2 regions of the Paramagnetospirillum magnetotacticum MS-1 genome follow, and region 2 is predicted to be linked to the other one. Evidence: predicted binding sites of a transcription regulator. Region 2 holds the regulator's gene; the other holds the start of a gene.

Region 1 (3,410 bases), on a different contig from region 2:
TCGGGCCGCGGGCGGAACAGTTCGGTATCCACCCCCCGGGACCAGCGGGCGATATTGCTGAAGCCCCGCCCCGCCAGTTCACTTTCGATTCCCTGGGTCGCCACCATCACCCGCGACGAGGCGTCGTGAAAACGGCGCATCACGGCATAGGAAATGGGCAAGGGCACGCCGAAGCGGGCCTTGATGTATTCCGGGAATTTGGTGTGATAGGCGCTGGTAAAGGGAATCTTGCGGCGCAAGCAATAGCGCCGGGCGGCCCAGCCCAGGGGCCCTTCGGTGGCAATGTGGATGGCGCAGGGTTGCGCCGCCTCGATCATGGCCGCCAGTTTGCGCCCCGGCTTGAAGGCCAGGCGGATTTCCGGATAGGTCGGGCAGGGAAGACTGCGGAAGCGGTCGGGGGTGACCATCACCACCTGATGGCCGGTACGCTCCAACTCGGCCCTTAAGGTGTCGAGGGTGCGGACGACGCCGTTGACTTGAGGGAGCCATGCATCGGTGACGACGAGTATGCGCATGTGTTTTCCTCGACCTCCAGCCAGCGGATGATTTCCAAAGATCCGTCGAAATTCTCCGCCAGGGCGGTACAGCTTTCGACCCAGTCGCCGTCATTGCAGTAAAGGACACCGTTCACGTCGCGCTTCTCGGCGTGGTGGATATGGCCGCAGACCACGCCGTCGGCGCCATGGCGGCGCGCCTCCTCGGCCATGGCGTCTTCGAAACTGGCGATGTACTGGACGGCATTCTTGACCTTGTGCTTCAGATAGGCCGACAACGACCAATAGGGAAAGCCCAGGGCGCGGCGCACCACGTTCAGCCAATGGTTCAGCGCCAGCGCCATGGTATAGGCGCTGTCTCCCAGATGGGCCAGCCACCGGGCATGCTTGACCACCCCGTCGAAAGCGTCCCCGTGCAGGACCAGCAGGCGCTTGCCGTCGGCGGTGTCGTGCAGAATGGTCGTCACCACCTGGATATCGCCGAACAGCAGGCCGTGATAGTCGCGGGCGAATTCATCGTGATTGCCGGGAACGAACACGACGCGGGTCCCCTTGCGCGCCTTGCGCAACAGCTTTTGCACCACGTCGTTATGGCTTTGCGGCCAGTACCACGAGCGCCTAAGCCGCCATCCGTCGATGATGTCGCCCACCAGATAGAGGGTTTCTGACTCGGTGACTTTCAGGAATTCCAGCAGGTCGTCAGCTTTGCAGCCACGCGTGCCCAAGTGAATATCGGAAATCCAGATGGTCCTGTAACGCCTCTTGATATGGAGACTGGCGTTCATCGGGCTATCATCCGAAGAAGTGTTGATATGCTCTGATGCCTTACATATGACACTCACCAATAATATTCATGTGTATTTTAACAAACCTTCAGATATTTCATTGAACTGAAGCATAGCCGTAACAAATAATTCACCGCGCCAGGCATCCTGGCGCGCTATACACAGCCCCCATGACCGTCGATCTCGCTGCCTGCACGACCGCTACAGATCCCCTTGCCGCCATGGCGCCGCGGCGGATCTTGGTGATTCACAATCCCACCGCCGGGCGGCGGCGCATCCGGCAGTTGGAACAGGTGGTGGCCGCCGCCCAAGCCCTGGGGGCGAAGGTGACCTGCCGCGAGACGGGGCGCCGGGGCGATGCCGAAGACTTCGCCGCCCTGGCCAGCGCCGATGATTTCGATGCGGTGATCGCGGCGGGCGGCGACGGCACGGTCAACGAGGTTCTCAACGGCCTGGGCGCGGGGCGGCACAGTCTGGCGCTAGGCGTGATTCCGCTGGGCACCGCCAATGTTCTGGCCTGCGAGATCGGGCTTGATCCCGACGACGTGGATCTGGTGGCCCGCACGATTGCCTTCGGCCCGACGCGGCGCATCCATGTGGGGCTGGTCAACCGGCGGCGTTTCCTTTTGATGGCGGGCGCCGGTCTCGACGCTCATGTGGTGGAATGCGTCAGCACGGCCTTAAAGCGCCGCGCGGGCAAGCTGGCCTATGTGGTGGAAAGCCTGCGTCAGGCGGTGGGCTACGACTTCCCCAAATTGACCATCCGCGCCGATGGGGTGGAATACGAGGCCCGCATGGTGGTGGCCTGCAAGGGCCGCTTTTACGGCGGCCCCTTCATCGCCGCCCCCGACGCCGATCTGACCTCCCCCATGCTGGAATTGTGCATCCTGCCCAATGCGGGCATGGCGGGCATGTTGCGCTATGGTCTGGCCCTGCCGCTGGGCAAGTTGCCCGGACTGCCCGAAGTGCGGGTGGTCTCGGCCCGCAATATCCTGATCACCGGGCCGCGCGGCGCCCCGGTCCAGGGCGACGGCGACATCGTCGCCCGCCTGCCCGCCGAAATCTCCATCGCCGAAGAGACCGTGGACCTCATCTGCCCCTAATGGCGGCATGCGGTCCTAATCATCCAGGTCGTCGTGCTCCAGCGCCCGGCGGCGTTCTTCCGCCAGGGAATGCTGGCTGGCGAACTCACCCGCCATGTCCAGGATCAGGATGGCCCCGGCCAGCCGCCCCCAGGCCTCGGTCTGGTCGGGATTGCGCGGCCGCAGCCGGGCCCGCAGATCCACCAGCAGGCGCATCAGCGTCCGTCCCGGCATCAAGGCGATGGGAACATCGGGAAGCGCGGCGATGCCGAAAGCCTCCTGCACCGCTGAAAGTCCCGCGCGGATATAGTCCTGATCCCCCTGATCCAGGGGCAGGATGCGATCGGGGGTCTTGCGGACCAGCCGTTCACCGGCCAGATCGGTGGGAGGGGGAGCGGTCATAATTCACGGCACTCGGGGGTGTTACGGCCTGTATTCTTTCCAATATATGGTGTGCCGTGAAGTGGGGAAAGATGGGCATGAGCGAAGTTTTGGACCAGATTGCCGCCTATCACACCCGCACCAAGCATTTCAGCCGCCGCTACGCCCGTGGACCGGGATTTCTCGACTGGGAGACTCAGCCCGATCCATTCCGGTCCTTCGATGGCGCCCGACGGGTGGACCTACCGCTGCGCCTGGACGCCGAGACTCCGCCCCTCGCCGCACTGGAAGGGCGAGAACCCGCCCCCCTGACCCCCGACGGACTGGGCCTGTTCCTGGAACTGGCTTTGGGCCTGTCGGCCTGGAAGGAGGCGGGCGGCACCCGCTGGGCGCTACGCAACAATCCCAGCAGCGGCAACCTCCACCCCACCGAGGGGTGGGTGATCCTGCCGCCAGTGGACGGCGTCGGTGAGGGGCCAGGGCTTTATCACTACGCCCCGTTCCATCACGCCCTGGAAGAGCGCTGCCGGTTAGATGACCTTCCGTCCGCGTTGCCGGCCGGCGCTTTCTTGCTGGCGCTCTCCTCCATCCCCTGGCGGGAATCCTGGAAATACGGCGAGCGCGCCTATCGCTATTGCCAGCATGATTGCGGCCATGCCCTGGCCGCC
Region 2 (3,410 bases):
TTTGCCGGTGCCGTAGGAGTCCCAATCGGTCTCCTCCATCAGTTCCTTGTAGGTCTTGGCATAGCCCTCGCCCAGCAGGTAGCAGGGGCGCTGCCAGCCGAAGACGTTGCGGGTCGGATTGCCCCAGGGCGTGCACTGATAGGTCTGGTTGCCCGCCAGGAAGTCCATGAACAGCGACGACTGGGTGAATTCCCACTTCTTGCCCCGGCCCAGGCGGAACAGCTTGCGGAACAGTTCCTTGGTGGCGCGGCGGTTGAGGAAGTGCTCGGTATCGGGCGCGCGCTCATAGGCATAGCCGGGCGACAGCGTGATGCCGCCCACGCCGATGGACTTGGTGTAGTCGAAGAACGCGGCCATGCGCTCGGCATCGGCGTTGTTGAACAAGGTGCAGTTGATATTGACCTGGAAGCCCTTGGCCTTGGCCGCCTTGATGGCCGAGACGGCCTGATCGAAGGTGCCTTCGCGCGACACGGCGCGGTCGTGGTCATCGCGGTTGCCGTCCAGGTGGACGGTCCAGGTGAAGTTCTTGTGCGGCTTGAAGGAATCGAGCTTCTTTTCCAGCAGCAGGGCATTGGTGCAGACGAAGACGATCTTGCCCTTGGCCAAAGCGCCCTCGACGATCTGGTCTATCTCGCGGTGCAGCAGCGGCTCGCCGCCCGCCAGCACCACCACGGGGGCCGGGCACTCGTCGATGGAGGCCAGGGCATCGGCCACCGAGATGCGGGAATTCAAAATGGCGTCGGGATAATCGATCTTGCCGCAGCCGTTGCAGGTCAGGTTACAACGGAACAGCGGCTCCATCATCAGCACCAGCGGATAGCGCTTATTGCCGGAAAGGTGCTGCTTGACGATATAGGAACCGATGCGCAGCGACTGGTGCAGGGGGACGGCCACGGGCTGAACTCTGATGTTGCCTCGAAAACGCTCTCATGGCTGGGAGCGGGCGGATCATACAGGCGTGGCCCGGAAAGTTTCAACAGTTGAAGGTGTAGGGGCATTATGCGGGGGGCACCGTGCCCGGCTGTCATCCCGGCCTTGAGCCGGGATCCAGGAGTCGCTCCCCCCTGGGTCCCGGATAGCGCTGCGCGCTTCCGGGATGACGATGGTTCGTTATTTACGCCGCATCCTCGCTGTCCAGCGCATAGCCCGCCGCGCGCACCGTGCGGATGATGTCGGCTTCGGTGTCGCAGTTCAACGCCTTCCTGAGGCGGCGGATATGTACGTCCACGGTTCGCGGCTCCACATAGATGTCGGGCCCCCAGACGGCATCCAGCAATTCCTCGCGCGAGAAGACCTGTCCCGGGTGCTGCAGGAAGAACTGCAGCAGGCGGAACTCGGTGGGGCCGAGATGGATGGGCTTGCCGCCCCGCGTCACCCGATGCGATGCCAGATCCATGGCGATGTCGCCCCAGCCGATCTGGCCTTTCTGGCTGACCGGCTGAGCGCGGCGCAGCAGGGCGCGGACGCGGGCCATCAGTTCGGGCAGGGAGAAGGGCTTGGTGAGATAGTCGTCGGCGCCGGTATTGAGGCCTCTGATCTTGTCGCCTTCCTCGCCCCGGGCGGTCAGCATGATGATGGGCAGTTCGCGGGTAGCGGGCTTACGGCGGATCTGGCGGCAGATCTCGATGCCAGACAGCGAGGGCAGCATCCAGTCCAGCAGCACCAGATCGGGTTTGCGCTCGGACAGGACGGTCAACGCCTCCTCGCCATCGCCTGCCTCGGCGACGCGATAGCCTTCCTTTTCAAGGTTATAACGCAGCATGGTGGCCAACGCCGCCTCGTCCTCGACGACCAGGACCAGGGGCTTGGAAGTATTGGCGGACTCGCGGGCGTTCATTCCTGGGCTCCGAGGGAAGCGCCCTTGGGCCGGAGGCCCTTGGGCTGGGTGCCGAGAATCTGGAAGTGCAGGGTCTCGGCGATATTGGTGGCGTGATCGCCGATGCGTTCCATGTTCTTGGCGATGAACAGCAGATGGGTCGATGCGGTGATGGTGCCGGAATCCTCGTTCATCTGGCTGATCAGGTCACGGAAGACGGTATTATAAAGGGAATCCACGTCCTCGTCGCGTGCCCAGACACCGATGGCCTTGTCCAGGTCCTTGTCCACATAGGCGTCGAGAATATCCTTCAGCAAGGCCAGGACCAGTTCCCCCAGGCGCACCACGCCCGCGGTCTGGGCCGTGGCGGGAAGATGGTTGAGGACCAGGGCGCGCTTGGACAGATTGGCGGCGTAATCGCCGATGCGCTCGATCTCGCCCGAGATGTTCAGCGCCGCTACGATGTGGCGGAGATCGCCAGCCATGGGCTGGCGCAGAGCCAGCAGGCGCACCGCGAAGCTGTCCACCTCGGCATCCAGTTCGTCGATGCGGCAATCGCCGTCCACCACCTTGTGGGCCAGTTCGTCGTCGCGGCGCGACAGCGACTGAAGCGCCGCGCCCAACTGGGCCTCGGCCAAGCCACCCATCTGGGCGATCATGCCCGACAGATGCGCCAGTTCGTCGTCGTAGGATTTAACGGTGTGATCAGTCATATCAGCCGAACCGCCCGGTGATGTAGCCCTGGGTCAAGGGCTCCTTGGGATTGGTGAAGATCTCCTCGGTGCCGCCCACCTCGATCAGCTTGCCCAGATGGAAGAAGGCGGTGCGCTGAGAGACGCGGGCCGCCTGCTGCATGGAATGGGTGACGATGACGATGGTGAAGTTGTCGCGCAGTTCGTCGATCAGCTCTTCCACCTTGGCGGTGGCGATGGGGTCCAGCGCCGAACAGGGCTCGTCCATCAGGATCACTTCGGGGGCCACGGCGATGGCGCGCGCGATGCACAGGCGCTGCTGCTGGCCGCCCGACAGGCCGGTGCCCGATTCCGACAGGCGGCTTTCCACCTCGGCCAGCAGACCGGCCTTTTCCAGGCTGTTCATGACGATCTCGTCCAACTCCGCCTGATCGCGGGCCAGGCCGTGAATGCGTGGCCCATAGGCCACGTTGTCGTAGATGGATTTGGGGAAGGGATTGGGCTTTTGGAACACCATGCCCACGCGGGCGCGCAACTGCACCACGTCCAATTCGCGGTCATAGACATCGCTGCCATCGAGGGTAAGGCTGCCGGTGACCTTGGCGCCTTCCACCATGTCGTTCATGCGGTTGATGCAGCGCAGGAAGGTGGACTTGCCGCAGCCCGACGGGCCGATCAGAGCGGTGACCTCGCCAGCCGGGATGTCCAGGTCGATATCATGGAGCGCCTGCTTCTCGCCGTAATGGACGTTGAGGCCGCGCGCCGAGATCTTGGAAGTGCCACGGGGAATGAACTGGTTCATGATTGTTCTACCACCGGCGTTCGAATTTGTTGCGCAGCCAGATGGCCGCCATGTTCATGACCACCAGGAACAGCAGCAGCACCATGATGGCCGCCGAGGT

Evidence for each region. The regulator PhoB, encoded in region 2, activates phosphate uptake and scavenging genes when phosphate is short. The targets are predictions, from matches to a motif close to TNTCATAAAACTGTCA.
Region 1: the regulator PhoB is predicted to act here: its motif matches at 1,375-1,390, upstream of CCC_RS17960 (diacylglycerol/lipid kinase family protein).

The regions. Positions count from the first base shown of each region.
Region 1 covers NZ_JXSL01000030.1:1,145,530-1,148,939, reverse strand. Annotated here, with positions in the region: gene CCC_RS17970 (glycosyltransferase family 4 protein) at 1-515, opposite strand, end outside; gene CCC_RS17965 (UDP-2,3-diacylglucosamine diphosphatase) at 443-1,279, opposite strand; gene CCC_RS17960 (diacylglycerol/lipid kinase family protein) at 1,450-2,382, shown strand; gene CCC_RS17955 (hypothetical protein) at 2,398-2,763, opposite strand; gene CCC_RS17950 (SagB/ThcOx family dehydrogenase) at 2,841-3,410, shown strand, end outside.
Region 2 covers NZ_JXSL01000020.1:117,933-121,342, forward strand. Annotated here, with positions in the region: gene hpnH (adenosyl-hopene transferase HpnH) at 1-894, opposite strand, end outside; gene phoB (phosphate regulon transcriptional regulator PhoB) at 1,115-1,837, opposite strand; gene phoU (phosphate signaling complex protein PhoU) at 1,834-2,529, opposite strand; gene pstB (phosphate ABC transporter ATP-binding protein PstB) at 2,531-3,310, opposite strand; gene pstA (phosphate ABC transporter permease PstA) at 3,318-3,410, opposite strand, start outside.